DNA from 2 places in the Mesorhizobium sp. LjRoot246 genome. Region 2 is predicted to be linked to the other one. Evidence: riboswitches for the same ligand, from Rfam matches in the RefSeq annotation. Region 2 holds a riboswitch; the other holds the start of a gene.
The links. A riboswitch is a leader RNA that binds a small molecule or an ion and turns the genes downstream of it on or off. The one in region 2 is predicted to bind S-adenosylmethionine.
Positions count from the first base shown of each region.

Region 1: another riboswitch for S-adenosylmethionine. It lies ahead of metX (homoserine O-acetyltransferase MetX); the one in region 2 lies ahead of ACSQ3L_RS30485 (O-succinylhomoserine sulfhydrylase).

Region 1 is NZ_CAXUSN020000001.1:1,710,908-1,725,853, reverse strand. Features, by position in the region: gene ACSQ3L_RS08285 (hypothetical protein) at 1-608, opposite strand, end outside; gene ftsE (cell division ATP-binding protein FtsE) at 801-1,460, shown strand; gene ACSQ3L_RS08275 (cell division protein FtsX) at 1,453-2,448, shown strand; gene ACSQ3L_RS08270 (YdcF family protein) at 2,582-3,307, shown strand; gene ACSQ3L_RS08265 (pyridoxamine 5'-phosphate oxidase family protein) at 3,308-3,973, opposite strand; gene ACSQ3L_RS08260 (DUF1348 family protein) at 4,000-4,470, opposite strand; gene ACSQ3L_RS08255 (carboxymuconolactone decarboxylase family protein) at 4,528-5,079, opposite strand; gene ACSQ3L_RS08250 (LysR family transcriptional regulator) at 5,178-6,083, shown strand; gene ACSQ3L_RS08245 (lysophospholipid acyltransferase family protein) at 6,159-6,947, shown strand; gene ACSQ3L_RS08240 (LysE family translocator) at 6,969-7,595, opposite strand; gene ACSQ3L_RS08235 (aldo/keto reductase) at 7,684-8,631, opposite strand; gene ACSQ3L_RS08230 (gamma-glutamylcyclotransferase) at 8,753-9,274, opposite strand; gene ACSQ3L_RS08225 (DUF2125 domain-containing protein) at 9,426-10,424, shown strand; gene ACSQ3L_RS08220 (sugar kinase) at 10,432-11,355, shown strand; gene ACSQ3L_RS08215 (prephenate/arogenate dehydrogenase family protein) at 11,362-12,297, opposite strand; gene hisC (histidinol-phosphate transaminase) at 12,304-13,413, opposite strand; SAM riboswitch at 13,551-13,628, shown strand; gene metX (homoserine O-acetyltransferase MetX) at 13,739-14,908, shown strand.
Region 2 is NZ_CAXUSN020000001.1:6,292,035-6,306,980, reverse strand. Features, by position in the region: gene ACSQ3L_RS30510 (aspartate aminotransferase family protein) at 1-985, shown strand, start outside; gene argF (ornithine carbamoyltransferase) at 1,003-1,914, shown strand; gene ACSQ3L_RS30500 (Hsp33 family molecular chaperone) at 2,008-3,039, shown strand; gene apaG (Co2+/Mg2+ efflux protein ApaG) at 3,085-3,477, opposite strand; gene ACSQ3L_RS30490 (ceramide glucosyltransferase) at 3,708-4,859, shown strand; gene ACSQ3L_RS30485 (O-succinylhomoserine sulfhydrylase) at 4,873-6,060, opposite strand; SAM riboswitch at 6,119-6,196, opposite strand; gene ACSQ3L_RS30480 (2'-deoxycytidine 5'-triphosphate deaminase) at 6,335-7,429, shown strand; gene ACSQ3L_RS30475 (ABC transporter substrate-binding protein) at 7,531-8,304, shown strand; gene araD1 (AraD1 family protein) at 8,478-9,470, opposite strand; gene mmsB (multiple monosaccharide ABC transporter permease) at 9,673-10,965, opposite strand; gene mmsA (multiple monosaccharide ABC transporter ATP-binding protein) at 10,962-12,494, opposite strand; gene chvE (multiple monosaccharide ABC transporter substrate-binding protein) at 12,618-13,688, opposite strand; gene ACSQ3L_RS30450 (LysR family transcriptional regulator) at 14,000-14,946, shown strand, end outside.

The sequences.
Region 1 (14,946 bases), 4.6 Mb from region 2:
TTTCTAGGCACATCGAGCCGGCTGGCAAAGCCGAATCTTTCGCCGGACGCCAGCGCGCGGCCGGATGTCCCCAGCGTATAGCGGATCGTGCGCCCGTCATTGCCGGTCACCCGGATTTCGAGCGGCGGCAGTTGCACCGGTTTCGTCCCGTCATTGGCGGCCTCGCCATCGACGAACAGCGCGGGGTTCGGCCCGGAAGCGTCGACGCGTGATTTGACGCCCGAAATGCTAAGCGCTGACGTCTGCGCACTGGACAGGAACGGAGCCTGGCGCACCAACGCATGCCCGCCGGAGACCCAGAAAGCGGCCAACGCGGCGCCGATGCCGGCGATCCAGAAGATCGGTCCGCCGCGCGACGCCGGCGGTCGTTCCGCTGGGGTCTCGGGCTTGCGTAGCATGTCCATGCCCTCGATAGACGGCGTGATGATGGCACGCGGCAGTGGCGACACGCTTTCCACGGCAGGAGCAACGCGCGGCATCACCACGTAGTCGGCATCGACGATGTCGGCGGCCGAACCACGCATGAACCGGTCCGCCGCGGCAATTGCCGCCGGATCGGTCATGATTTCGCCGGAAACCGGGCGCGCGGTTCGATCGTCAGCCATCATGGCCCCAGCATTGCAGCACGTGTTCGCTTTTCGTTTCTTTTGCGTAAACACAAATGGTTAACGCTTCCCCACCGGAGCCCTCGTGACGAGCCGAAACAGCCCAGGAATTAACCGCCGGTTAACCATGCCGGCCGATGGTCTTTACCCAGAACAGGCCGGTTCGCCGCCGTGCCGAATTTCAGGTCGCCGCAATTGATTCGCTTCGAAAATGTCGGCCTCCGCTATGGCATGGGTCCGGAAATCCTCCGCGACATCTCCCTGCACATTCCGGAGCGCTCCTTCCAATTCCTGAGCGGGCCTTCGGGCGCCGGCAAGACGACCTTGCTGCGCCTGCTGTTCATGTCGCTGAAGCCGACGCGCGGGCTGATCACCATCTTCGGCAAGGACCGCTCGCGCATCTCGCGCACCGAACTGCCGCATCTCAGACGCCGCATCGGCGTGGTGTTCCAGGATTTTCGCCTACTCGACCACATGACCACCTACGAGAATGTCGCGCTGCCGCTGCGCGTGCGCGGGCGCGAGGAGGCGAGCTACCGGACCGATGTAACCGAGCTGTTGAAGTGGGTCGGGCTGGGCGAACGCATGCACGTGCTGCCGCCGGTTCTGTCCGGCGGCGAGAAGCAGCGCGCGGCGATCGCGCGCGCGCTGATCGAGCAGCCGGAAATCCTGCTCGCCGACGAGCCGACCGGCAATGTCGATCCGCCGCTGGCGCGACGCCTGCTGCGGCTGTTCATCGAGCTCAACCGTCTCGGCACCGCCGTGGTTATCGCCACCCACGACCTCGGGCTGATGGAACAGGTCGACGCGCGCCGCATGATCCTAGCCGGCGGAAGGCTGGACATCTATGACTGAGTTGTCCGCCGAACATCTTGTAGAACAAGAGCAGGGCGCCGAGGCGACCGCGGCAAAGCCGCGCGCCCAGCGCCGGATGGCGCCGATCGTGCCGGCACAGAACATCGCCGGTCGAGCGCTAGTGCTGGTCATCGCCATCATGACCTTCCTGTCCTGCCTGACCTTCGGCGCGGTGACGCTGGTGCGCGACACGGCTTCCGTCTGGGAGAACCAGATTTCGCGCGAGGCGACGATCCAGATCAAGCCGGTCGACGGCCTCGACATGGAGGCGGCCCTTGCCCAGGCCTCTCAGATCGCCGGCGAATTCCCCGGTGTGAAGGCGACCCGGATTATCGATCGCGAAGCGACCGCGCGGCTCCTGGAGCCGTGGCTGGGCTCTGGCCTCAACATCGACGAGCTGCCGGTGCCGCGCCTCATCATCGTCACCATCGACGAGAGCAGCCCGCCCGATTTCGCCGCCATGCGCGCCGCGATCACGCCGAAACTGCCGAGCGCCTCGCTCGACGATCACCGCACCTGGGTCGACCGGCTGGTGGCCATGGCGCGCACCACGGTGACCATCGGCATCGCCGTGCTGGCGCTGATGCTGTCGGCGACGGTGCTGACCGTGGTGTTCGCCACGCGCGGCGCCATGGCCGGCAACGGCCACATCATCGAGGTGCTGCATTTCGTCGGCGCCGAGGCGCGCTTCATCGCACGCGAATTCCGCCGGCATTTCCTGGTCACCGGCATGAAGGGAGCGGCCGCCGGCGGTACCGCTGCAGTGTTCGTCTTCATCGTCTTTTCCTGGTGGTCGTCGCGCAACATGGCGACGCCGCAGGCCGACCAGGCGACCGCCCTGTTCGGCAATTTCGCCATCGGTTCGGCAGGCTATCTCGGTGTCGTGTTAATGGTGCTGGTGATCGGCGGGCTGACTGCGGCAACCTCGCACGCCACCGTCGTCGCCTATCTCAGCGACATCGACGTCCGCCAACCGGATGCAGGCTAATTCATGTCGCCCAAAAGTGGGAACCGGTTTTGGGACAACGACATGGATAAAACAGGGTGATCACGGATGGAGAATTCGCGTAACGCAAAGTGCGTCTTTTACCTACCCAAGGCCTCATTTGAGGGTTAACCATATGGCGATGGACGCGCGGGATTCGACCGATACGGCTGGACAGATGCCAGTGGTGGGTGCCCGTTCGCGTGACCGCCGCACGGTGAGTCGTCTGGGCGCCGCGTTGCGTATGTCCGCTCTCTTCGTGCTCGTCCTCGCAACTTTGTTTGCCGGCGGCTTCGGCTGGTTCGCCAACAAGGTCAGCCATCTGACGACGCCAGCCAATCCGGCCAGGGCAGACGCCATCATTGTACTTACAGGCGGTCAGTCCCGCCTTGATGCCGCGATGGATCTGCTGGCGTCCGGCAAGGGCGCGCGGCTGCTGATCAGCGGCGTGCATCCCTCCGCCAGCCGTCGCCAGCTGCAGGCGGCGACCGGTGGTGACGTCAGGCTGTTCTCCTGCTGCGTCGACATCGACCGCGCCGCGCTCGACACGATCGGCAATGCCGAGGAAAGCGCCAAATGGGTCGAGAGCCACGCCTACGGCACGGTGATCCTCGTCACAAACAATTACCATATGCCGCGCAGCCTGCTCGAAATGGGCCGGTTGCTGCATGGCGCCAAGCTTGAGCCCTATCCGGTGGTCAATTCCAACCTCGACAAGGGCGGCTGGCTGACCAAGCCGCGGGCGTTGCGCGTGCTGTTTACCGAATACAACAAATATTTGCTCGCGCTGGCGCGCGGCATCGTGCCGGTCAAGCCGACGCCCAGCGGCATCGCGCTGGCCGAAACCGCGTCCGGCGGCTGATCATTCCTCCGCGGTGTCTACCTCGGCGGCAGCACCTGCCCTGGCGGCAGTGACCGAATTCCCCTTGAGCCTTGCGATCTCCTGTTCAAGGCGCTCGATCCGCTTGTCCCGCTCTGCAAGAGCCGCAGCCACGTCGGCCGCCTCGAACCGTTGCGGGATATGCTGCGGGCAATTGGCGTCCCAGGCAGAGACCGTGAACAAGATGACCTGCTCAGGGCGGGCCTTGTAGTCCTGCGGCATCAGTTTTGCCATCAGCTCGGCGTCGTTCTCGACGACGCGCGCCGTACCCCAGATCTTGATGCGCTGGCGGTGCATATAGTCGATCAGGAACAGGAACGCCTTTGGATTGTCGGCCAAATTGCCCTGCGTGACGAACTGCCGGTTGCCGGAGAAATCCGCGAAGCCGATCGTGTGTTCATCCAGCACCTTGAGGAAGCCGGCCGGCCCGCCGCGATGCTGGATGTAGGGCTGGCCATCGCCATTGGCCGTCGACAGGAAGGCGCTGGTCTGCATCTCGATGAAGGCGGCAAGGTCAGGCGTGATGACGGCTTGCCAGCCGCCACGCTCCTCGACACGGGCATAGGACTGACGCGAGCCCTTGCGGGCCTGGATCGCCTTGACTGTCGGCGTGAAGGCCACGTCGCTGGTGAAAGCATGCGCGTTCATCGAAAGCCTCCTTGTCCGGGACGATCTCAAAGCCCGAGTTCAGACAGTGACGGATGATCATCCGGCCGCCGACCGAGCTGCCAGTGATATTTGCGATCGGCCGCACCGATCGGCAGGTCGTTGATGCTGGCGATGCGCAGGCGCATCAGCCCCTGCTCGTCGAATTCCCAGTTCTCGTTGCCATAGCTGCGGAACCATGAACCGCTGTCGTCATGCCATTCATAGGCGAAGCGTACCGCGATGCGATTGCCGTGGAAGGCCCAGACCTCCTTGATCAGCCGGTAGTCGAGTTCCCTGCTCCATTTGCGCGTCAGGAAGGCCTGGATGGCATCGCGCCCTTGCAGGAATTCGGCGCGGTTGCGCCAGCGGCTGTCCGTTGTGTAGGCGAGCGCAATGCGAGCCGGATCGCGCGAATTCCATGCATCCTCGGCCATGCGCGCCTTCCGCGCTGCGGTCTCGGCGGTGAAGGGCGGAAGCGGCGGGCGGCTTTCAGACATGGGGTTCCTCTGCGGCATGAAGGACGGGCCGGCGGACACCACCGGCCCTGTCCGCATTCATGCAGCTTCGCGGGTGGAAACAACCGGAAAATCGATCTCGGTCCGGGCAACCTCGTTGATATAGTTGGTCCAGACATTCAGCGCGACGTGCTGAACGATCTCGATGATCTGCCCGTCATCATAGCCCGCCAGCCTTACAGCGGCGAGGTCTTCATCGGCGACATGCCCGCGGCTTTGCGCAACCTTGGCGGCAAAACGCACCGCCGCGGCCGCCTTGGGATCCATGGAACCGCCATGGCGGTTGGCGATCATCTCGGCGTCGTCGAGCTTGGCGAGATTCTTGCCTAGGTAGCTGTGCGCGGAAAGACAATAACTGCAGCCATTGATCTCGGCGACCGCCAGCGCGATGCGCTCGCGCGTCGGCGCCGGCAGCCGGCCCTTGGCCAGCGCACCCGACATCCCGAGATAGCCTTCGAGCGCGGCTGGACTGTTGGCGACCATCCGAAACAGGTTCGGCACGACACCGAGCTGTTTTTCCACGGCCTGCAGCATGGGCTGCGCGGCTGCGGGAGCGGTGGCGACGGACGAAGGCGTGGCGATGCGGGGCATGAGAACTCCTTTGGATTTGCCCCGCTGATATGCATCCTTCCATCTTGCGGATGTAGATGCCATGATTGCAATCCATCCTTCCAATTTCTGGAAAAACCATGGATCGCCTCGAAGCCATGTCCCTTTTCGTCGCGGCAGCGGAGTCCGGCAGCCTTTCCGCTGCTGCGCGTCGTCTGAGCACTCCGCTTGCGACCGTCAGCCGCAAGGTCTCCGAGCTGGAACGGCATCTCAAGACACGCTTGTTGAACCGGTCGACACGGCGCCTGACGCTGACCGATGCGGGCCACGCCTACCTTGCCGCCTGCCGTCGCATCCTGGAGGACGTCGGAGAGGCCGAGCGGACCGCCGGCAGCGAGTACAGCGCACCGACAGGTGAGCTGATCATCACCGCGCCGATCGTTTTCGGCCGCCTTCACGTGCTGCCGGTCGTCACGGCCTTCCTCGCCGCGTACCCGCGGGTGGATATCCGCCTGACGCTCGGCGACAGGATAGTCCAATTGGCCGAGGACCATATCGACCTCGCCATCCGCATCGGCCGGTTGCCGGACTCGCGGATGGTCGCGACCAGGATCGGTTCGATCAAGCATGTCGTCTGCGCAAGTCCGGCGTATCTGGCCGAGCACGGGGCGCCGAAAACCCCGAAAGACCTTGAAACGCATAGCTGCATCACCTTTGAGGGCCTTGGCTCGCTCGCCACATGGACCTTCGCGGTGGACAAAGCTGACGTGCCTGTCCCTGTCCGTTCCAGGCTCCGGGTCAACACCGCCGAGGCAGCGATTGATGCAGCGACCGAAGGTGTCGGGATGACGCGCGTGCTCTCCTACCAGATCGTCGCCGCTGTACGCTCAGGGACATTGCAGCCCGTGCTCAGGGATTTCGAACCTGAACCTTGGCCGGTAAACCTGGTGCATGCCGGCCAGGGCCGGCTGCCAGTGAAACTGCGCGCCTTCCTGGACTTTGCCGGCCCGCGCCTCAGGGAACGTCTGGCGCAGGCGACCTGGTAGATGAGCCGCACTGTACCGTTTCCTTTTTGCGCCTGCTTGGTGTAACGAACGCTCACCTCCTCACCGGGCCTCCCCATGCTCTATTTCAGATCGCTGACGTTCAATTTCGTCTTCTACGTCAACCTGATCGTCCAGATGATCCTCTGGACCCCCTACTATTTCCTGTCGCCCCGGCACCGCGCCTGGTTCGTGCCGAAATTCTGGTCGCGCACCTCGATGTGGCTCTGTGACAAGATCGCCGGAACGAAGAACGAGATCACCGGCCAGGAAAACCTGCCCGAGGGCTCCTTCATCCTGGCGCCGAAGCACCAGTCGTTCTGGGACGCCATCGCCTTCTTCCCCTTCCTTCAGGATCCGCTCTACATCCTCAAGCGCGAGCTGACCTGGATCCCGTTCTTCGGCTGGTACATCATGAAGATGCGGATGATCCCGGTTCACCGCGGCAGCCGCTCGAAAGCGCTGAAGGCGGTGGTCGCCGCGACCAAGGAAGAGATGGCGCGCAATCCCCGCCAGCTCATCATCTACCCCGAAGGTACAAGACGCGCGCCGGGTGACGAGCCGGCCTACAAATACGGCATCGTCGAAATCTATGCGCAGCTTGGCGTTCCGGTGGTGCCGGTCGCTCATGTCGCCGGCCTCTATTGGCCGCGCCGGAAATTCCTGCGTTACCCTGGCACGATCAAGGCGCGGTTTCTGCCGCCGATCCCGCCTGGCCTAGGCAAGGATGAATTCATGGCGCGGCTGATCGGCGAGACGGAGGCTGCCTGCGATCAGTTGCTCATCGAGGCGTCCCGGGCGCCCAATCCGCCGGCCCTGCCGCCAACGGCGGTGAAGCGATTGCGGGAGCTCGGAGCGAAAGCCTGAGCGGAGGTTGTGGGGCAATTTTCAGCCGAACATGGCTAGCGCGGTGGTCAACACCAGCGTCGCGGCAAAGACCAGATTGATGATCCGCGAGGCCGCCGGCCGGCGCAGGAAGCGCGCGAACGCTGTCCCCGCGATAAGCCACACGGCATGGATGGCGACGATCATCAGCGCCAGAACCGTCAGCTTCAGCCATAAACCAAGCTCGACTGCACCCTGTTTTGACGAAGCACCGGCGAACACGGCGGCGATCGCCACATAGGCCTTTGGGTTGGCAACCGCCAGGAGAAACCCAGCCAGCCATGTTGGACGCGAAGCCTCGCCGGTGCGTGCCGCCAGGGGTGGCGCCGTGGCTATCTTGAAGGCGAGATAGAGGATGTAGGCCGCGGAAGCGACGGCCAGCAGCGGCGCCAGCTTCGGCATCGAGGCAAACACCGCCACCACCCCGGTTGCCACTACCAGCAGCACAGCGATAGTACCCATGACGATACCGTAGGTATAGCGCAGCGAGGGGCGCAGCCCAAAGGCCGCCCCGACGGCGGTAACGCTTATCGTCGTCGGCCCTGGGCTGCCCATGACGACCGTGGCGACAAGCACCAGCGCGAGCAGTTGGCGCCAAAGATCCGGCTGCGAAAGAAGCGGCTCAGTCATTGCACCCTCTGTCCTGCCCCCGTGCGTAGCGACGGTATGGCAGGACAAGATGGGCGTCTTGGACGTTCGTGCGAGGAGCGGCCGCCGCTCAGCCGCTCGCTTTGTCGAGTTCGGCCATGTCGGCGGCGGTCAGCTTCAGCGACGCCGCCCTGATCAGGCTGTCCATCTGCTCGGGCTTCGTGGCGCTGGCAATCGGCGCGGTGACGCCGGGCCGCGCAATCACCCAGGCAAGCGCCACCTCCGCCTGCTTGGCCGAATGCCTGGCCGACACCGCATCCAGTGCCGCAAGGATGTGCATGCCGCGCACATTGAGGTAGTCTTTCACCCCACCGCCGCGCGGGCTTTGGCCAAGATCGGCCTCGCTGCGGTATTTGCCGCTGAGAAAGCCCTTGGCCAGGCTGAAATAGGTGATGACGCCGATGTCCTCGGCCACGCACAGATCGCGCAGCGGGCCGTCAAAGGACGAGCGGTCATAGAGATTGTATTCCGGCTGCAGCACCTCGTAGCGCGGCAGGCTGCGCAGGCTCGCCACATCGAGTGCGGCACGCAACTGGGCGGCATCGAGGTTCGAGCAGCCGGCATAACGGATCTTGCCCTTGGCGAGCAGCTTCTGGTAGGCGCCGAGGGTTTCCTCATAGGGCGTCGTCGGGTCCGGCCAGTGCGACAGATAGAGGTCGATGGTGTCGGTCTGCAGCCGCCTCAGCGATGTGTCGACGGCCTTTTCGATGTAGGCCGCGGACAGATCCTTGTGCCCCTGCCCCATATCCGAACCAACCTTGGTGATCACCACGACCTTGTCACGATTGCCACGGTCTTTCATCCATTTGCCGATGATGGTTTCCGATTCACCGCCCTCGTGGCCGGAGACCCAGCGCGAATAGGAGTCCGCCGTATCGACTGCATTGAAGCCGGCGCCGACGAAGCGGTCGAGCAGGTCGAAGCAGGTTTTCTCGTCGGCGGTCCAGCCGAAGACATTGCCGCCCAGAACCAGCGGCGCGATGGACAGGTCGGTGCGACCGAGACGACGTTTCTGCAAGGCGGATCTCCGGGATGATTGGGGCGGGCAAATGGCGCCCGCAGGCTGAGGTTTGGAGCCTAACCTAGGTCTTGCCTGATCGAGGTCAAAGGCCTGGCCGCCTTTTTCCGCAGAGCCAGCTTCACAAAGGCGCGACCAACCTTGCCACATTCTCCAACCAGTGGTCGCGAATGCCCAGCGCCTCAAGATGCTCCAGCGTGCTCATCACATAATCCTCGTTGATGCCGGATTGACCGACCGCGCCGCGCACCACGGCCGCTGCCTCCGCCGCATCGAGCGCGCCGGCATATTGCTCGTGCTGGCGGTCGACGATGTAAGCCACCGCGTCGACCGTGCCGCCGCCGTCGAGGCGAATTTTGAGCATGCGTTCGAGATAGACATTGGTGACGAGTTCGCGCTCGCGCAGATAGGCGATGACCTCGTCGCGCAAGTCGCCGGGAACGCGGAACGCCAGGCCGACGCAGGAGCCGCCACGGTCGAGGCCGAGCACCAGTCCCGGTCGCTCGCGCGTGCCGCGATGCACGAAGGAATAGACGCAGAGCGACCGGCGGTAGCCATGCAGGCGGGCGCGCTGCGTCTCGATATGCGCGAAACCCGGTCGCCAGATCAGCGAACCATAGCCAAACACCCAAAAATCGCCCATATCGCCGCGCCTGATTGCAAAAGATGCCAACACCGCACCGGGGACCGGTGTTTTTTCCGCCCGTCCCGTCTAACTATTCGTCTCTGTCTACCTATCGTTGGCGGAATCGACTGTCCGTCCGCAACATCCATGCGTTAACGAGAGCCAAAGCATGACGTCAAGTGACGAACGCCAGCCGAGTAGCCGTCGCCGCCTGTTCTGGCTTGCCGCGTTCATCGTCGTGCTGTTTGCTATCTACAGCGGCGGCTGGTTCTATCTGGCTGACCGGGTCAGGAACGAAGCCGACAAGGCGGTCGCCACGCTCAACAAGAATGGCGTCGAGGCCAGCTGCGCCAATCTCCAGGTCAGCGGTTATCCCCTGAGCTTTACCGTCTCCTGCGACAACCTGGCCTATGAGGACGATGCCAGGAACATTGCAGCCTCGGCCGGCAGCTTCAACGCAGCCGCCCAGATCATCCAGCCCCTGTCACCGGTCGCCAATCTGCGCGGTCCGCTCAGAACCTCGGTTCCGGACATGATGCCGCTGTGGATCGATTGGGACAATCTGCAGGCCAATTTCAAATTGTGGTGGCCGCTGCCGCGGCAGATGTCGCTGCAGGCCGAGGGCCTGTCCGGCCAGACCGATCCGGCCGACGATACCGATCCGGTGCAACTCTTCAGCGCCGGCAAGGCCACCGGCAAGTTGCAGCCGAATGGGGCGGATATCGACTATGTCGGCAGTTTTGGCGATCTCGAGATCGACCCTGAGGCGATCGGCGGGCGCGTGCTGCCGGCGCTCGATGCCAGCGGCGACGTCACGCTGAAGAACGGCGTCGCGCTGATCGGCACGCAAGTGAAGAGCCTGCGCGGCCAGGCGATCGAAATCCGCAACCTCGACCTTTCGTCTGGGACCGCGCGTATCACGGTTTCGGGACCTCTGTCGGTCGATGCCGAAGGCCTGGTCAACGCGGATCTGATGATCAGGCTGCAGGACCCGAAGGCGGTGGCGGCCATCCTCGGCACCGCCATACCCGAGCAGAAAAACCAGATCGAGCAGGGTTTTTCTGCCCTGGCGGTGCTCGGCAACGAACCATCGATGCCGCTGAAGGTGGTCAAGGGCAAGGCCTCGCTCGGCTTCATTCCGCTGGGCAAGATCAAGCCGGTGGAATAGCTCCATTATGGCAAGACCCGTGAAGCTGCTGAGTGTTGGCGCACTGACGCTGGACACCATCCTGCGTGTCGAGACACTGCCCGTGCATCAGGGCAAATTCATCGCCTCCGACGGCGTCCAGATCGCCTCGGGGATGGCCACGAGTGCTGCCTGCGCCGCGCATCGCCTGGGCGCCGAGGTGTCGCTGTGGGCGAGCGCCGGCGACGATGCCGTCGCCGACCAGCTTATCGCCGGCATCGAGGCCGAAGGCGTCGATTGCAGCTTTGTGCGCCGCGTGAGAGGCGCCCGCTCGGCGCTGGCCTCGATCCTGGTCGACGCGCATGGCGAGCGCATCATCGTGCCGTTCTACGACAGGCTTGCCCAGGCCGATCCCGAAGCCTTGCCGGTCGCCGACCTCATCGCATTCGACGCCGTACTGGTCGATGTCCGTTGGCCAGGTGCGGCGGCACTCGCCCTCAATGCGGCCCGCGCCCTCGGCCGTCCGGCGATCCTCGATGCCGACACCGCGCCGCTGGAGGTCCTGGAACAGCTGTTGCCGCTCGCCACGCACATCGTCGCTTCGGAGCCGGCGGCGCGCATCGTCTGCGGCCAGGCGCTCGATCCGGAAACGGCTTGCGCGGATCTCGCCAGCCGCACCGACGCATTTGTCGCGGTGACCGGCGGCGCGGCGGGCAGTTGGTGGCACGACCGTCGCGCAGGCTGTGTGCGCCATGTCGAGGCGCCAAGGATCAAGGCAGTCGACACACTGGCCGCCGGCGACGTCTTTCATGGCGCCTTCGCTGTCGGGCTGGCGGAAGCCATGCCGGTCGAGCAGGCTTTGCGCTTTGCCAGTGCAGCCGCCGCGCTCAAATGCCTGCGCTTCGGCGGCAGGCTGGGCGCGCCGGACCGTGCCGAGACGCTGGCGATGATCGCGGCGACCTGGCCTGCCTGAAACAGTTTAGCTCTTCACCGGATGTTCGACAGCCTGGCGGCCGAAATCGGGCACGTCGATGTCCTGGCCGGCCTCGATGATCGAGCGGCGCACGGCCCGCGTCCGGGTGAACAGGTCGAAGAGTTTTTCGCCGTCGCCCCAGCGGATCGCGCGTTGCAACGACGCCAGATCTTCCGAGAACCGCGCCAGCATTTCGAGGATGGCATCCTTGTTGTGCAGGCACACGTCGCGCCACATGGTCGGGTCGGAGGCGGCAAGGCGGGTGAAGTCGCGAAAACCGGAAGCCGAATATTTGATCACTTCGGACTTGGTCACCGACTGCAGATCGTCGGCGGTGCCGACGATGTTGTAGGCGATAATGTGCGGCAGGTGCGAGACGATAGCCAGCGTCATATCGTGATGCTGCGGGTCCATGGTGTCGATGTTGGCGCCGCAGCGGCGCCAGAATTCCGAAAGCCTCTCCAGCGCCTCCGGGTCGGTGTCGGGCACCGGCGTGAATATGCACCAGCGATTGTCGAACAGGTCGGCAAAACCGGCATCCGGGCCGGATTTTTCCGTGCCGGCCAGTGGGTGGCCGGGAATGAAATGGACGCCGGCTGGCACATAAGGCTGCATCTGCGCGATCACAGACGCCTTGGTCGAGCCGACATCGGTGAGGATCGCGCCCGGCTTCAGCGCCGGCGAGACTTCCTCGGCCACCGCGCCGGACGAGCCGACCGGCACCGAGACGATGACCAGATCGGCATCGCGGACCGCTTCCCTCGCATCGGTGGTGTAGCTATCGCCCAGCCCCAGCTCCTCAGCCCGCGCCAGCGTCGCGGCACTGCGTGTCGAGATGGCAACGTGACGGGCCAGACCCTCGCGGCGGATGACGCGGGCCAGTGACGAGCCGATCAGGCCGATGCCGACCAGCGCGATCTTTTCAAACATCGGTGATGTCATGGTGTTCTAGCTTTTCAGGAATGTCGTGAGAGCGGCGACAACGCCGCGATTGGCCTCTTCAGTGCCGACGGTCATGCGCAGCGCGTTGGGAAAGCCGTAGCCGGAAACGCGCCGCAATATATAGCCGCGCGCCGTCAGATAGTCGTCCGCCGCCGCTGCGGAATGTTTCTGATCGTTGGGAAAGTGAATGAGGATGAAATTGCCGACGCTGGGCGTCACTCTCAGCCCAAGCTTTGTGAACTCCTCGCTCAGCCAGGCCAGCCAGGTCTCGTTGTGCGCCACGCTGCGCTCGACATGGGCGCGGTCGCGGATCGCGGCGATGCCGGCCTCGATCGCCGTTGCATTGACGTTGAAGGGACCACGCACACGGTTGATGGCGTCGACGATATGCATTGGCGCATACATCCAGCCGATCCGCGCCCCGCCGAGGCCGATCTTGGAGAAGGTACGAGTCATCACCACGTTCTCGGCGCTGCCGACCAGCTCGATGCCGGCTTCGTAGTCGTTGCGGCGAACATATTCGGCATAGGCCGCGTCGAGCACCAGAAGCACGTGCCTGGGCAGGGCGGCATGCAGCCGGCGCACCTCCTGGAACGGCACATAGGTGCCGGTCGGGTTGTTGGGATTGGCCAGGAACACAATCTTCGTGCGCGGCGTGACGGCGGCCAGGATTGCGTCGATATCGGCGCGCTCGTCTTTCTCCTTGATCGTCACCGGAACGGCACCCGCCGACTGGATGTAGATCTTGTAGACCATGAAGGCGTGTTCGGTGATGATAGCCTCGTCGCCGGGCGCCAGATAGGTCTGCGCCAGCAGGCCGAGGATCTCGTCGGAACCATTGGAACAGATAATGTTCTGCGGATTGAGGCCATGCACCTCGGCGATCGCTTCGCGCAGCCGCCTTGCAGTGCCGTCGGGATAGATGTCGAGCTTGCCGGCGATCTCGCGCGCGGCTTCGATCGCCTTCGGCGATGGACCAAGCGGATTCTCGTTCGAGGACAGCTTGTAGACCTTGGCGACGCCCGCAGGCGCCGTGCTCTTGCCCGGCACATAGGCGTCGATGTCCATGATGCCCGCGCGCGGGGTTGGACGTGCCTTGTCCGGTGTCTGGCTCATGTCGCAAAATCCGTCGAGAACGCTTCCTGAGGGAAGCCGCAGCGGAAATACAAGCCGTGGCCCGCAATGTCGAGAGGTGACAATCTCCGGACCAAGGCTGGCCGTTGACGCAGGCGCGCCACGGCCCTAGAAGAGGTGCGAACTTCCGTGGTGATTTGGCCGGTCGGCTTGCAGCCACGTTAAACAACTTGCTAAAGGGCCGTTTGCATCCTGTAACCGGCTTTGCGACTGCAATGCCGGTTTTTTTGTCCGCGCCGGCCGGGCACCCACATTGGCATCGATTTTCGAAAAGCACGGTGCGTGGATTCAAAGTGAGATGGATGTCATGGCCGTTCTGCGCGCCCGCAAACCCAACAACGAGGCCGACCAGCCGTCGAGCCCGGTTTTGCGTTTTGGCTCCGACAAGCCGCTCAAGCTGGACGCCGGCACACTGCTGTCGCCGTTCCAGATCGCCTACCAGACCTACGGCACGCTGAACGATGCCCGCTCCAACGCGATCCTGGTCTGCCACGCGCTGACGGGAGACCAGCACGTCGCCAGCACCAATCCTGTGACCGGCAAGCCCGGCTGGTGGGAAGTGCTGATCGGCCCCGGCAAAATCATCGACACCAGCCGCTTCTTCGTCATCTGCTCCAACGTCATCGGCGGTTGTCTCGGCTCCACCGGCCCCGCCTCGACCAATCCCGCCACCGGCAAGCCCTATGGGCTCGACCTGCCTATCATCACCATCCGCGACATGGTGCGGGCGCAGCAGATGCTGATCGACCATTTCGGCATCGAAAAGCTGTTCTGCGTGCTCGGCGGCTCGATGGGCGGCATGCAGGTGCTGGAATGGGCGTCGAGCTATCCGGAGCGCGTCTTCTCGGCGTTGCCGATCGCCACCGGCGCACGCCATTCCTCGCAGAACATTGCCTTCCACGAGGTCGGCCGGCAAGCCGTCATGGCCGATCCGGACTGGCATGGCGGCAAATATTTCGAGCACGGCAGACGCCCGGAAAAGGGCTTGGCGGTGGCGCGCATGGCCGCTCACATCACCTATCTGTCGGAAGCCGCCCTGCACCGGAAATTCGGCCGCAATCTGCAGGACCGCGAAGCGTTGACCTTCGGCTTCGACGCCGACTTTCAGATCGAAAGCTATCTGCGCCACCAGGGCATGACCTTCGTCGACCGCTTCGATGCCAATTCCTACCTCTACATGACGCGGTCGATGGACTATTTCGACCTCGCCGCCGACCATGGCGGCCGCTTGGCCGATGCCTTTGCCGGCACGAAAACCCGTTTCTGCCTGGTGTCCTTCACGTCGGATTGGCTGTTTCCGACCGAGGAGAGCCGCTCGATCGTGCATGCGCTGAACGCTGCCGGCGCGTCGGTGTCCTTCGTCGAAATCGAGACCGATCGCGGCCATGACGCCTTCCTGCTCGACGAGCCGGAATTGTTTGCCGCCATCAACGGCTTCATCGGCTCGGCCGCCCGGGCGAGAGGGCTGAGCGCATGACCCCAGAAAATTTCAGACTTGTCCGTCCGGGATCGTGC
Region 2 (14,946 bases):
TCCGGGGCAGAGCCGGCTTGGCGAGCGGCTGGCTGACGCCACCTTCGCCGACAAGGTGTTCTTCACCAATTCGGGCGCCGAGGCGCTGGAGTGCGCGATCAAGACGGCACGGCGCTACCATTTCGTCAAAGGAAATCCCGAACGCTTCCGCGTCATCACCTTCGAAGGCGCCTTCCATGGCCGCACGCTGGCGACTATCGCGGCCGGCGGCCAGTACAAATATCTCGAAGGCTTCGGCCCCAAGGTCGAAGGTTTCGACCAGGTCGGTTTCGACGACATCGACGCCGCCGAAAAGGCGATCACGCCGGAGACGGCCGCCATCCTGATCGAACCGGTGCAGGGCGAGGGCGGTATCCGCCCGGTGCCGACGCAATCGCTGAAGCGGCTGCGGCAATTGTGCGAGCAGCACGGCCTGCTGTTGATCTACGACGAGGTCCAGTGCGGCATTGGCCGAACCGGCAAGCTGTTCGCGCATGAATGGTCCGGTGTCACGCCCGACATCATGGCGATCGCCAAGGGCATTGGGGGCGGTTTTCCGATGGGCGCCTGCCTTGCCACCGATGAAGCGGCCGTCGGGATGACCGCAGGCGTGCATGGCACCACGTTCGGCGGCAACCCGTTGGCCATGGCCGTCGGCAACGCCGTGCTCGATGTCGTTCTGGAAGACGGCTTCCTCGAAGACGTCCAGCGCAAGGCGCTGCTGATGAAGCAGGGACTGGCATCGGTCGCCGACGAGTTTCCCGAGGTCATAGAGGACATCAGGGGCGCCGGACTGATGCTCGGCCTCAAATGCGCCATGCCCAACACCAAGGTGAACATGGCACTGCGCGACCAGCACCTGCTGGCGGTTCCGGCCGGCGACAACGTCATTCGACTGCTGCCGCCACTCACCGTCACCGATGCCGAGATCCACGACGCGCTCAACCGCATCCGCGCCGGCGCCAAAGGCCTGGCGGAGGCGATCGCCGCCGCCGCTGCGAAGTAATCCCGGAACCATTGCCGATGTCAGTTCGCCATTTCACCGATCTTTCCGCCGTCTCCGAAGGCGATCTGCGCTTCATGCTGGACGATGCGGTGGTACGAAAGGCGCGCCTCAAGGCCGGCGAGCGGACCAAGCCGCTCGAAGGCAAGGTGCTGGCGATGATCTTCGACAAGCCGTCGACGCGCACGCGCGTGTCCTTCGACGTCGGCATGCGTCAGCTTGGCGGCGAGACCATCATGCTGACCGGCACCGAGATGCAGCTCGGCCGCTCCGAGACCATTGCCGACACCGCCAAGGTGCTGTCGCGCTATGTCGACGCCATCATGATCCGCACCACCTCGCATGTGCGGCTGCTGGAGCTGACCGAGAACGCTACCGTGCCGGTGATCAACGGACTGACCGACGACACCCATCCCTGCCAGCTGATGGCCGACATCATGACCTTCGAGGAGCATCGCGGTCCGGTCGCCGGCAAGACCATCGCCTGGACCGGCGACGGCAACAATGTGCTGCATTCCTTGCTCGAGGCCTCGGCCCGGTTCCGCTTCAACCTCAACGTCGCCGTTCCCGAAGGCAGCGAGCCGGCGCAGAAGCATATCGACTGGTCGCAGGCGCATGGCGGCAAGCTGCACTTCACCCGCTCGCCCGAGGAAGCCGTCGATCAGGCCGACTGCGTCGTCACCGATTGCTGGGTGTCGATGGGCCAGGAGCATCGCGCCCGCGGCCACAACGTGTTCTCGCCCTACCAGGTCAACGCCAAGCTGATGGCCAGGGCCAAGCCGGACGCGCTGTTCATGCACTGCCTGCCGGCGCATCGCGGCGAGGAAGTGACCGACGAGGTCATCGACGGGCCGCATTCGGTGGTCTTCGACGAGGCCGAGAACCGGCTCCATGCCCAGAAGGCCGTGCTCGCCTGGTGTCTCCGCGCTTGATCTCTGGGAGCTTGATCTGCGGGGTTGTGATGCCTATTTGCGCCGCATCACGCAAATCAAGCGCGTTTCGACGCATGCGCCCCGGAGGGCGGCATGGCCGCGCCCCGGAGCTTTGTCATGTTGGAAACCTATCAAGTGACTGAACATCACCCCAAACTCGGCGAATTCGGCTACGCCGGCGACGATCACGTCGTGCCGTTCGAGGTCGGCCCGCTCGATGTGCGCGGCCGCACCGTACAGCTCGGGCCGATGCTCGACGCCATCCTCGGCCGTCACGATTATCCCGAGCCGGTCGCCCGCCTGCTGGCCGAGGCTTGTGTGCTGACGGTGCTGCTCGGCACTTCGCTCAAATTCGAGGGCAAATTCATCCTGCAGACCCGCACCGACGGGCCTGTCGACATGCTGGTCGCGGATTTCTCCACGCCCTCGGCATTGCGCGCCTATGCGCGTTTCGATCCCGACCGGCTGGAATCGCTGGTCGCGGCGGGCGAAACCTCCCAGCAGACGCTGCTCGGCAGCGGCGTTCTCGCGCTGACCATCGATCAGGGCGCTCATACGCAGCGCTATCAGGGTATCGTCCAGCTCGATGGCGAGACGCTGGAGGATGCGGCACGCACCTATTTCCGTCAATCGGAGCAGATTCCGACCGATATCAGGCTGTCGGTGGCCAAGCTGCTGACGCCCGGCCCCGGCGGTGCTCGTGAGCAATGGCGCGCCGGTGGCATCCTGGCGCAGTTCCTGCCGCAGTCGCCCGAGCGCATGCGCGTGCCGGACCTGCCGGGTGGCGATGGCGATCCGCGCGAGGAGATCCACGATCCGGCCGACAATTCCTGGCAGGAGTTGCTGGCGCTGCTCGGCACCATCGAGCCGACCGAGCTGATCGACCCGACGATCGGCGCCGAGCGGCTGCTCTACAGGCTGTTCCACGAGCATGGCGTGCGCGTCTTCGGCGGCGTTCCGGTCGCCGACCAGTGCTCGTGCTCGCGGGACAAGATCCGTGGCATCCTCGAGGGTTTTTCCGCGCAGGAGATCAAGGACAGCACCGAGGACGGCGGCATCCACGTCGCCTGCGAATTCTGCTCGAAGCAATATGACTTCGATCCGGCGGAATTTGCGGCCCAGTAAAGAAAACCACGCCTCACCGGTCGCTTCGCGGCCGGTGAGGCGAAACTAATTCACCGTCCGCCGCGTCCCCGGCAGGTCGAGTGAGAACGCGGGGATGGCGATGTCGAACGTCTCGCCCCGGTTGTTGCGCATCGTGTAGTGCCCGACCATGATGCCGGACGGTGTCGAGAGCGGGCAACCGGACGTATACTGGTAGCTGTCGCCGGGATTGAGTTCAGGCTGGTCGCCGACGACGCCGGGGCCTCGCACCTCCTCGACCCGGCCGGTGCCGTCGGTGATGTGCCAATAGCGCGACAATAGCTGCACGAAATCGTCCGACTGGTTGTCGATCGTTATCTGATAGCCCCAGACATAGCGGTTCTCGGCCGGATCCGAGCGGTCCTCCAGATAGAACGGCCTGACCTGAACTTCGATGTTGCGCGTGACGGCGCTGTACATAAGCGGCTCCAAAAAACGGCTTCGGCGGAACTTTCGGCGCTCCGTGCGATTAGGTCAACGGACCGCGGCCTTCTCCGGCCGACATCGTGGGCAGGTGCCGACAAAGAATGTCATTTAAGTGACATATGATAATGATGGTGTGCGCGGACTGGTGCCGCGCGAATCGGGCGCTCTGTCGAACTGTTGAAATCGGTCGCTATGCGCACCGATTCTGGAGTGACCGGATTTCGATGGAACTCACTCTCATAGCCGCCTCGCTTTCGATCGCTCTCATTCTCTCAAATCTCGCCAGCATCCTGCTTGCCGCTTCGCGTCTGAAACGGCGCCGCACCATCGCGCCGCCGGCCGGCAAGCAGCAAGCGGTGTCGATCATCGTACCGTCGCGCGGCGTCGAACCATTCACACAGGAGACGCTGGAGCGCGCCTTCTCGCTCGATTGGCCGCGCTACGAGCTGATTTTCTGCGTCGCCCATGCCGACGATCCGGTAGTCAAATTGATAAACAGGGCGATTGTCCTGTTTCCGAAGGTGGCGGCCCGGCTGCTTGTCGGCGACGACCGCGTCAGCGCCAATCCGAAACTCAACAATTGCGTCAAGGGCTGGGAAGCGGCGCGCCACGATTGGGTCATCCTGGCCGATTCCAACGTGCTGATGCCGAGAGACTACGTCCAGCACCTAATGGCCGCATGGCGGCCCGAAACCGGCCTTGTCTGTTCGACCCCGATCGGCTCGCGACCGGCAGGCTTCTGGGCCGAGGTCGAATGCGCCTTCCTCAACACGCTGCAGGCGCGCTGGCAATATGCCGGCGAGGCGCTTGGCCTCGGCTTTGCCCAGGGCAAGAGCATGCTCTGGAACAAGCCGATGCTCGACGCCAGTGGCGGCATCCGCGCGCTGGCCGCCGAGATCGCCGAGGACGCCGCCGCGACCAAGCTGGTCAACGGCCTCGGCTTGCGCGTCAATCTCGTTTCCGCGCCCTTCGAGCAGCCGCTCGGGCGGCGCAGGTTTGACGAGATCTGGTCACGTCAGGCCCGCTGGGCGCGCCTGCGTCGCGTCACCTTCCCGCTGTTCTTCGCACCCGAAATCCTGACTGGCGCGGTGGTGCCGCTGGCGCTTGCGCTGCTTGCTGCGGCAAGCGCCGGCATTGGCCTCTGGGCAACCGCCATCGCCGTGCTGGCGGCCTTCTATCTTCCGGAATGCGCCCTGGCCTGGTCCAAAGGTTGGTACCTGTCGCCACGCATAATCGCCGCGATCATGGCGCGCGACCTGATCCTGCCGGCGATGTGGGCGCGCGGCTGGCTCGGTGGCGCCGTCGACTGGCGCGGCAATGCGATGACCATCGGCACCAAGACGGCCGAACTGGAAGAGACGCCGTCTGGCGCCTGAAACGACAGCCCTCTTATCTGGCCTTCAGCGCCTGCGCGATATCTTCAAGCAGATCGTCGGTGTCTTCCAAGCCAACCGACAGCCTGAGCGTGCCCGGCCCGATGCCGAGTTCGGCGCGTGCCTCGTCGCTCAGATTCTTGTGCGTCGTCGTCGCCGGGTGGGTGATCAGGCTCTTGGCATCGCCGAGGTTGTTGGAAATCAGCACGATGTCGAGCGCGTTCTGCAGGGCGAAGGCCGCCTGTTTGCCGCCCTTGACGTCGAGGCAGATCAGCGTCGAGCCGCCCGCCATCTGCTTCTTGACGATATCGGCCTGCGGGTGGTCGGCACGGCCGGGATAGATGACGCGGGCGATTTCCGGCCGCTCGGCCAGGAAATCCGCGATCTTGCCTGCGCTTTCCGTCTGCTGGCGCACGCGCAGCGGCAGCGTCTCCAGGCCCTTCAGCAGCGTCCAGGCGTTGAAGGGCGACAGGCTCGGACCGGTATGGCGGAAATAGTCGTGCAGGTTCTCGTCGATCCACTTCTTGTCCGACAGGATGACGCCGCCGAGACAGCGCCCCTGGCCGTCTATGTGCTTGGTCGCCGAATAGACGACGATATGCGCGCCGAGCTGCAAGGGCTTCTGCTGCAGGGGCGTGGCGAAGACATTGTCGACGACCAGCCTGGCGCCGATCGAATTGGCAAGCGAGGCGACAGCGGCGATATCGACCACTTCCAGCGTCGGATTGGTCGGGCTCTCCAGGAAGAACAGCTTGGTGTTCGGCTTGACCGCCTTTTCCCAGTTGGCGATGTCGGTGCCGTCGACCAGCGTCGCCTCGATGCCGTATCTCGGCGCCAGCGTCTCGACCACCCAGCGGCAGGAGCCGAACAGCGCGCGCGCCGCCACGATATGGTCGCCGGCCTTGGCACTGCACAGAAGGGCAGCCGTCACCGCGGCCATGCCGGAGGCGGTGGCGCGCGCGTCTTCCGCACCTTCGAGCGCGCACATGCGTTTCTCGAACATGTCGACGGTCGGATTGGCGTAGCGCGAATAGATGAAGCCCGGTTCTTCGCCCTTGAAACGGGCTTCGGCGGCCTGCGCCGTTTCGTAGACATAGCCCTGGGTGAGGTAAATCGCTTCCGACGTTTCGCCGAAACCGGAACGCAGCGTTCCGCTGTGCACGAGTGCCGTCTGAGGCTTCCAGTTGCGCTTCTTGGTGCTCATCGCTCTTCTTCCAGACACAAAAAAAACCGGCCGCGAAAGTCGCAACCGGTCCATACGGCCTTGCGGCCCGACGGTCCTTTAGCGACTTGTTTAACGTGGCTGCAAGCCGACCGGCCAAATCACCACGGGATAACGACCCTTTAGACCCGCACCGCGCTTGCGTCAATTGCCGGCTTCATTAAGAGGTTTGTACCAAGCAGGTTCCGCAAAAGTGTTCCACGGTTTTGCGACAAGAACCTGCGACAAGAAAATCGTCTTGTCTAGGAGTGGAGCCTTGCGGCAGACAGGCATTCTTCCCGACCAGGACATATCGGCGCTGTTCCAGTCCGGCGCGCTGAAGTCGGCGCGTGCGCTCGATGCCGATCAGATCCAGCCGGCCAGTCTTGATCTAAGGCTCGGCGACAAGGCCTGGCGGGTGCGTGCCTCCTTCCTGCCGGGTCCCAACCACAAGGTTTCGGAAAAGCTCGACCGGCTGAAGCTGCACGAGATCAATCTGGCCGAGGGCGCTGTGCTGGAAACCGGCTGCGTCTATATCGTGCCGCTGCTCGAAAGCCTGGCATTGCCGGCGGGTATTTCGGCCTCGGCGAATCCGAAAAGCTCGACCGGACGGCTCGACATCTTCACGCGCGTCATGACCGATCGCGGCCACGAGTTCGACAAGATCGCCGCCGGCTATCACGGGCCGCTCTATCTGGAGGTCAGCCCGCGCACCTTCCCGATCGTCGTGCGCACCGGCTCGCGTCTGTCGCAGATCCGTTTCCGCACCGGCAATGCGCTGCTCTCGGAAGCCGAGCTGCACGACCTGCATCGCGCGCAGACGCTGGTCGCCACCGAACCGCCCAACATTTCCGGCGGCGGCATCGCGCTGTCTATCGACCTCAACGGCGATCAAAACGGGCTGGTCGGCTATCGCGGCAAGCATCACACCGGCCTCGTCGATGTCGACAAGCGTGCGGCACAGGAGGTCGTCGACTTCTGGGAGCCGATCCACAAGAGCGGCGCCGGCGAACTGGTGCTCGACCCTGATGAATTCTATATCCTCGTCAGCCAGGAGGCGGTGCATGTGCCGCCCTTCTACGCCGCCGAGATGACGCCCTTCGATCCGCTGGTCGGCGAGTTCCGCGTCCACTACGCCGGCTTCTTCGATCCGGGCTTCGGCCACTCCGCGTCCGGCGGCACCGGTAGCCGGGCGGTGCTGGAAGTGCGCAGCCATGAAGTGCCGTTCATCCTCGACCATGGCCAAATCGTCGGCCGGCTGGTCTACGAGCATATGCTGAAGCGGCCGCAGGCGCTCTACGGCATCGATCTCGGCTCCAACTACCAGGCGCAGGGCCTGAAGCTGTCCAAGCATTTCCGCCCCGCGCGCTGAGCGCCTATTACCACCAGGCAAAATACTTGCCTGCGCTGGCTCGCCATGCTTGGCTGCCTTGCCGTCCGTCAGGCTGGCGGCGTTCAAGGGGAACCAAGAATATGCAGATTTCAAGATGGATCGTATCGACAGCGAGCGCTGCCATGCTGGTGGTGGCGGCCGGCTCTTTGTCGGCGCAGGCAGCGGAGAAAATCAAGATCGGCACCGAGGGCGCCTATCCGCCGTTCAACACCATTACAGCTGACGGCAAGGTCGAAGGCTTCGACATCGACATCGCCAACGCGCTGTGCGCGCAGATGAAGGTCGAGTGCGAAATCGTCACCCAGGACTGGGACGGCATCATCCCCGCTTTGCAGGCCAAGAAATTCGACGCCATCATCGCCTCGATGAGCATCACCGAGGAGCGCAAGAAGCAGGTCGCCTTCACCAACAAGTACTATACGACACCGCTCGCTCTGGTGGCGCCGAAGGACAGCGATCTCACCTCGACCGAACCGTCGGCCCTGGCCGGCAAGACGGTCGGCGCCCAGGCCTCGACCACGCAGGCCGACTATGCCCAGAATGAATATGGCAAGGCGGGCGCGGAGGCCAAACTCTACCCGACCCAGGAAGAGGCGATCACCGACCTGACCAACGGCCGTCTCGACGCCGTGATCTCGGACAAGTTCGTGCTGATGGACTGGTTGAAGAAGGCAAGCGACGGCTGCTGCAAGCTGGTTGGCGACGTCAAGGGTACTGAGACGCAAGCCGGAATTGCCGTTCGCCTGGAAGACACGGCCCTGCGCGACAAGCTAAACGCGGCCATCGACGCCATCGTCGCCGACGGCACCTACAAGAAGATCCAGGCCAAGTATTTCGATTTCGATATCTATTGAGGTTGGGCGCTTCTTCCCTTCTCCCCTTGTGGGAGAAGGTGTCGCCGAAGGCGACGGATGAGGGGTGTTCCAGGGAACGCCAACGTCTCACTCCGCTGGAACACCCCTCAACCGTCTCGGCGCTACGCGCCAATCCACCTTCTCCCACAAGGGGGAGAAGGAAAAATCCGCCCTCACAGCGCCTTCACCGCCACCTGCACCGGCTGCTCGATCTCGAGCGGATTGCGCAGCGGCAGGCCGAAATCCTTGGCTTCGATCTCGAACAAATCGCCGGCTTCGGTCTTGATGCCGTCGGCGAAGGACAGCGTCGCCGTGCCGAACATGTGCACATGCACGTCGCCCGGCTGGCGGAAGGCCGCATACTTGAAATGGTGATGTTCGAGATTGGCGATGGTGTGCGACATGTTCGCTTCACCCGACAGGAACGGCTTTTCCCACAGCACCTGGCTGTCGCGCACGATGCGCGAGGTGCCGCGGATGTCGGACGGCAGGTCGCCGATCAGGATTTCCGGCCCGAACGAAGCGTTGCGCAGCTTGGAATGAGCGAGGAACAGATAGTTCACGCGCTCGGTGACGTGGTCGGAAAACTCGTTCGACAGCGTGAAGCCGACGCGGAATGGCGCGCCGTCGTCGCCGATGACATAGATGCCGGCCACCTCAGGCTCTTCGCCGGCGTCCTTGGCGAAGGCCGGTGACAGGAGTGCGGCACCTGGCGCCACTGCCATCGTGCCGTTGCCCTTGTAGAACCATTCCGGCTGCACGCCGATCTGACCTTTCGCCGGCTTGCCGCCCTCTAGCCCCATACGGAACATCTTCATGGAATCGGTCAGCTGTTCCTCGCCGTCGGCGCTGAGCTTCTTGTGCATGGAATCGCGCGTCGCGGCCGAACCCAGATGCGTCAGCCCGGTACCCGTCAGATGCAGATGCGCCGGATCAGGGTGGTTGATGGGCGATAGCAACCGCCCCTTCTTGTAGGCGGCGTCGAGATCGATCGTCTCGCCGAGCCCCTTGCGTTCGATCAGCGCGACGAGGCCGACGCCGGTGCGCGCGGCCTCCATCGCCAGCGAATAGACGCTGCGGGCGCCATTGATGATCCGGGTCTTTCCGCCATTGCGGGCGACGACGCGGATGGTCTCGGCGTCGTCAAGGATCTGGGAGATCAGCATGATGAATCCTCTCTCATTTGCCTTGGCAGGGCTGCCAAACGGCAAACCTTGCCTAGCGCGGCCGGGACCTCGTCCATGCCACGGTTGAAATTCTCCGTTCGGATTGCGCCCGCGGGCCTGGTCCCTCAGGGGACTTCTGTTACCGGCGGGTGGCCGGCAGCACCGCGATCGTATGCCTCCTGCTTGCCTCGCCTAAGCCTGTTCAAGCCTTGTTCTTGTTGTAGACGTCGAAGATCACGGCGCCGAGCAGCACCAGGCCTTTGACCACCTGCTGCCAGTCGACATTGACACCCATGATCGACATGCCGTTGTTCATCACGCCCATGATGAAACCGCCGACCACCGCGCCGATGACCTGACCGACACCGCCCATGGCCGAGGCGCCGCCGATGAAGACGGCGGCGATGACGTCGAGCTCGCTGCCGAGACCCGCGGCGGGCACTGCCTGTCCGAGACGGGCCGCGATGATCAGGCCGCCAAGCGCCGACAGCACACCCATGTTGACGAACACCATCAGCGTCAGCCGTTCGGTCTTGATGCCCGACAGCTGCGCGGCCTTGGCGTTGCCGCCCATTGCATAGATGCGGCGGCCGATGGTCATGCGCTTGGTGACGAAGACGAACAGCGAGATCAGCACGCCCATGACGAGCAGCACCACCGGCAGGCCTCGGTAGCTGGCGAACTGGTAGACCAGGAACAGCGCCAGCGCGCTGCCGACCAGCGTCTTGACGACGAACAGGGCAAAGGGCTCGGCCTCATAGCCATGGCGTTCGCGTTTGCGCCGCGTCCGCAGCCCGAAATAGGCATAGGCCAAAACAGCGATCAGACCCAGCACGATCGTCGTCATGTGCAGCGTCAGGCCGCTGCCTATGATGGTCTTGCCGGCCGCGTTCACTGTTGGCGGGATAAGCGTCAGTGGCCCGATGACGTCAGGGATGAAGCCGGAGCTGAGAGCCTTGAAACCGTCCGGAAGCGGCCCAACCGAGGATCCGCCGCCCAACAGCGCCTGGCAGATGCCGCGGAAGATCAGCATGCCGGCCAGCGTGACGATGAAGCTCGGTATTCGGTGATAGGCGATCCAGTAGCCTTGCGCCGCGCCGATCGCGCCTCCGACGATGAGGCAGATGATCGACACCACCAGCGGATTGCTGAGCGGACCAAGCGGCCAGATCACCATCATCATCGCCGCCAGTGCGCCGATGAAGCCGGCAACGGAGCCGACGCTGAGGTCGATATGGCCGGAGACGATGACCAGCAGCATGCCGAGCGCCATCACGATGATGAACGAGTTCTGCTGCACCAGATTGCTCAGGTTCACCGGCTTGAACAGCGTTCCCGACGTGGTGAACTGGAAGAACACCATGATGGCGATCAGCGCCAGTATCAGGCCGTATTCGCGCAGGTTCGTCGTCAGCGCGGAGACGGCGATGCGTGGACGCTGCGGCACGTCTTCGGCAACGTTGCTCTGCGGGGCGGGGGCGCTATCGGTGCTCATGCTGCTTTTCCTTCTCCACGAACGATGGCGCGCATTATTTTTTCCTGGCTTGCGTCCGCCGCGGGCATTTCGCCAACGATGCGCCCTTCGTTCATGACGTAGATGCGGTCGGTGATGCCGAGCAGTTCTGGCATTTCCGACGAGATGACGACGATCGCCTTACCTTCGGCGGCGAGCCGGGCGATGATCGTGTAGATTTCATACTTGGCGCCGACATCGATGCCGCGTGTAGGCTCGTCGAGGATCAGCACTTCCGGGTCGGCGAACAGCCATTTCGACAGCACCACCTTCTGCTGGTTGCCACCGGAAAGATTGCCGGTCATCTGATAGACGCTGGAAGCGCGGATATTGGTCTTTTTGCGATAGTCGTTGGCTACGGCGAGTTCGCGCATGTCGTCGATCACGCTGTGGCGCGACACGCCGCTAAGATTGGCCAGCGTGATGTTGTGCTTGATATGGTCGATCAGGTTGAGGCCGTAGGTCTTGCGATCCTCGGTCACGTAGGCGATGCCGTGTTCTACCGCTCGGCTCACCGAGGAGACATCGACTGGTTTGCCCTTGAGCAGCACCTCGCCGCTGATGCGGCGGCCATAGGAGCGGCCAAACAGGCTCATGGCGAATTCGGTGCGGCCGGCGCCCATCAGCCCGGCAATGCCCACAACTTCGCCCTTGCGGACATTGATATCGATGCCCTTGATCACCTGCCGTTCGGCGTGGAGCGGGTGATAGACCGACCAATTCTTCACTTCGAACACCACCTCGCCGATATCAGGCTCGCGCGGCGGATAGCGGTCGTCGAGTGAGCGGCCGACCATCGAAGTGATGATGCGGTCTTCCGAGATGTCTTTCTTGGCCAGCGTCTCGATGGTGCGTCCGTCGCGGATCACCGTGACCTTGTCGGCGACCCGGTTCACCTCGTTGAGCTTGTGCGAGATCAGGATCGAGGTCATGCCTTGCCGCTTGAATTCAAGCAGAAGGTCGAGCAGCGCCTGGCTGTCCTTTTCGCTGAGCGATGCCGTCGGCTCGTCGAGGATCAGCAGTTTCACTTCCTTGCTTAGCGCCTTGGCGATTTCGACCAGCTGCTGCTTGCCGACGCCGATATTGGTGATCAGCGTCTTGGGGTCCTCCTTGAGGCCCACCTTCTTCAACAGCGCGCTGGTGCGCGTCTCGTTGGCGTCCCAGTCGATGACGCCGAATTTCGCGTGTTCGTTGCCGAGGAAAATGTTCTCGGCGATCGACAGCATCGGCACCAGAGCAAGCTCCTGGTGGATGATGACGATGCCCTTGTGTTCGCTGTCATGGATGCCTTTGAAGTGGCATTCCTGGCCGTTAAAGATGATCTGGCCGTCATAGGTGCCCGTGGGGTAGACGCCCGACAGCACCTTCATCAGCGTCGACTTGCCGGCGCCGTTCTCGCCGACCACGGCATGGATCTCGCCTTCCTCGACGCTGAGGTTGACGTTCGACAGCGCCTTCACGCCGGGAAACGTCTTGGTGATGTCGCGCATCTCCAAAATCGTCGAAGCCATGGGAACTACCGCTCCTTGAGAGGTCGGCAAACACTGCCGGCGAGGTCGGCAAACAATACCGGGCTCGCTGGTGAACGAAAAGGGGTCCTGCGTTGCGCAGGACCCCTGACTTTGTAACCGGGGTTACTTCAGTTCGTCGGCCTTGATGTAGCCGGAGTCGACCACCAGTGCCTGGTAGTTCGACTTGTCGACGTCATGTGGCGTCAAAAGGATCGAGGGGACGACCTTGACGTCGTTGTTGTAGGTCTTTTCATCGAGGCCGTCCGGCTTGCCGCCCGAGAGCACCTTGTCGACGAGTTCGACGGTGGCCTTGGCCAGTTCGCGGGTGTCCTTGAACACGGTCGAGTACTGCTCGCCCGAGATGATCAGCTTGACCGAGGCGGTCTCGGCGTCCTGGCCGGTCACGATCGGCCAGGGCTGTGCGTCCGTGCCGTAACCGACGGCGCGCAGCGAGGCGGTGATGCCGCGCGACAGGCCATCATAGGGCGACAGAACGCCATCGACGCGGCTGCCGTCCGAATAGTTGGCCGACAGCAGGTTGTCCATGCGCGCCTGGGCGGTGGCGGCGAGCCAGCGCAGCGTGCCGACCTTGTCCATGCCGGTCTGGCCGGACTTGATCTTGATCGAGCCGTCGTCGATCAGCGGCTGCAGGACGGAGATCGCGCCATTGTAGAAGAAGAAGGCGTTGTTGTCGTCGGGCGAGCCGCCGAACAGTTCGACGTTCCACGGCTTGGTGTTCGGGAAACGCTCCTTGAGGCCCTTGACCAGGGAATTCGCCTGGATCACGCCGACGCCGAAATTGTCGAAGGTGGTGTAGTAGTCGACATTGGCGGTCTTCTTGATCAGGCGGTCATAGGCGACGACGACGACGCCGGCGTCAGCGGACTTCTGCAGCGCGTCCGACAGGGTGGTGCCGTCGATCGAAGCGATGATCAGCGCCTTCGGACCCTTGGTGATTTCGTTTTCCAGCTGGCTGAGCTGATTGGGGATGTCGTCCTGCGCATATTGCAGGTCGACGGTGTAGCCGAGAGCCTCGAGCTGGGACTTGACGGCGTCGCCGTCGTTGATCCAGCGCTGCGAGGTCTTGGTCGGCATCAGCACGCCGACGAGGCCTTTGTCGGCTGCCTGCGCCGAGTAGGTCATGGCAGCGATGCCAAGGGCCGCGACGGCGGCCAGTGTCTTGATGATTTTCACTTTAACTCTCCCTGTTTGATGGACGCGGCACCCCGGGGGTCGCGGGCCGCGCAATCGTGCAGAAGTGCCAAGGCACTGCTGCCGTCATATCGATCTCCGGTATCCTCCCATGGTCCCGAGCCTGATTTCAATCGATACGATTTTTCTCGTCAGCGACCGTCACGTCTCGGAACGCGCGGAGGGTGTGGCTCTTTGCCATAACTGTCAAATGCGATCTTTGATGGTTGCTATATCATGACTGGTATATGGTATCGAGGCGTGACGGGCTGCCGCGAAGGTCGACCGGCGACGAGCGGAGGCGAAGAAAAGCGATGGCGGCATTGGGGAATCCGATTGCGATTTCAGGCGGTTACAGAGAGACGCCGGGCGATGGTGAAACCCTGCTGCGCAGCGGTCTCAGTTTGCGCCACATGCGCATGATCGTCGCGCTCGACGACCATGGCCGGGTCAGCGCCGCGGCTCAGGTCATGAACATTTCGCAGCCGGCGGCCTCGCGCATGATCAGCGAGATGGAGGCGGTCCTCGAGGTCAAGCTGTGCGAGAGGCTGCCGCGCGGCATCACCTTGACACCCTACGGCAAGGCGTTGGCCAGGCGCGCGCGCTCGATCCTGCTGGAGATGCGCGAGGTCGACCGCGAGATTTCCGAGCTCAAGGCAGGCAAGGGCGGTTCGGTGTTCCTGGGCGCGGTGACCGCACCGGCAATCGAGCTGGTGGTGCCGGCGATTCGCGAAATCCGCCGCATCCATCCGCGCATCGAGATCACCATGCAGGTCGAGACCTCCAACGTGCTGGCGCGCGAGTTGATCGCCACCCGCCATGATTTCATCATCGCGCGCATTCCCGACGATCTCAATCCGCGGCTGTTCGAGTCGCGCGTCATCGGCGTCGAGAAGGCCTGCCTGATCGTGCGACGAGGCCATCCGCTCACCAAGGGCAATGCGGTGCGACTGGAAGAGACCGCCGCCTATGACTGGGTCTTCCAGTCGGGCGGCTCGCCCTTGCGCCAGGCGATGGAGAGCAATTTCCTCAACCGCAACATCGCCTTGCCGGACCGCATCCTCAACACCAGCTCTCTGCTGCTGACCCTGGTCATGGTTGCCCAGTCCGATGCCATTGCGCCGGTCTCGGTCCAGGTGGCGAAATTCATCCAGAATCCGGACGGGCTGGCCGGCGCCATCGACGTCGTCCAGACCGAATTCGATATCGAGGTCAGGCCCTACAGCCTGATCACGGTGAGGAACCGCGCGTTGTCGCCGGC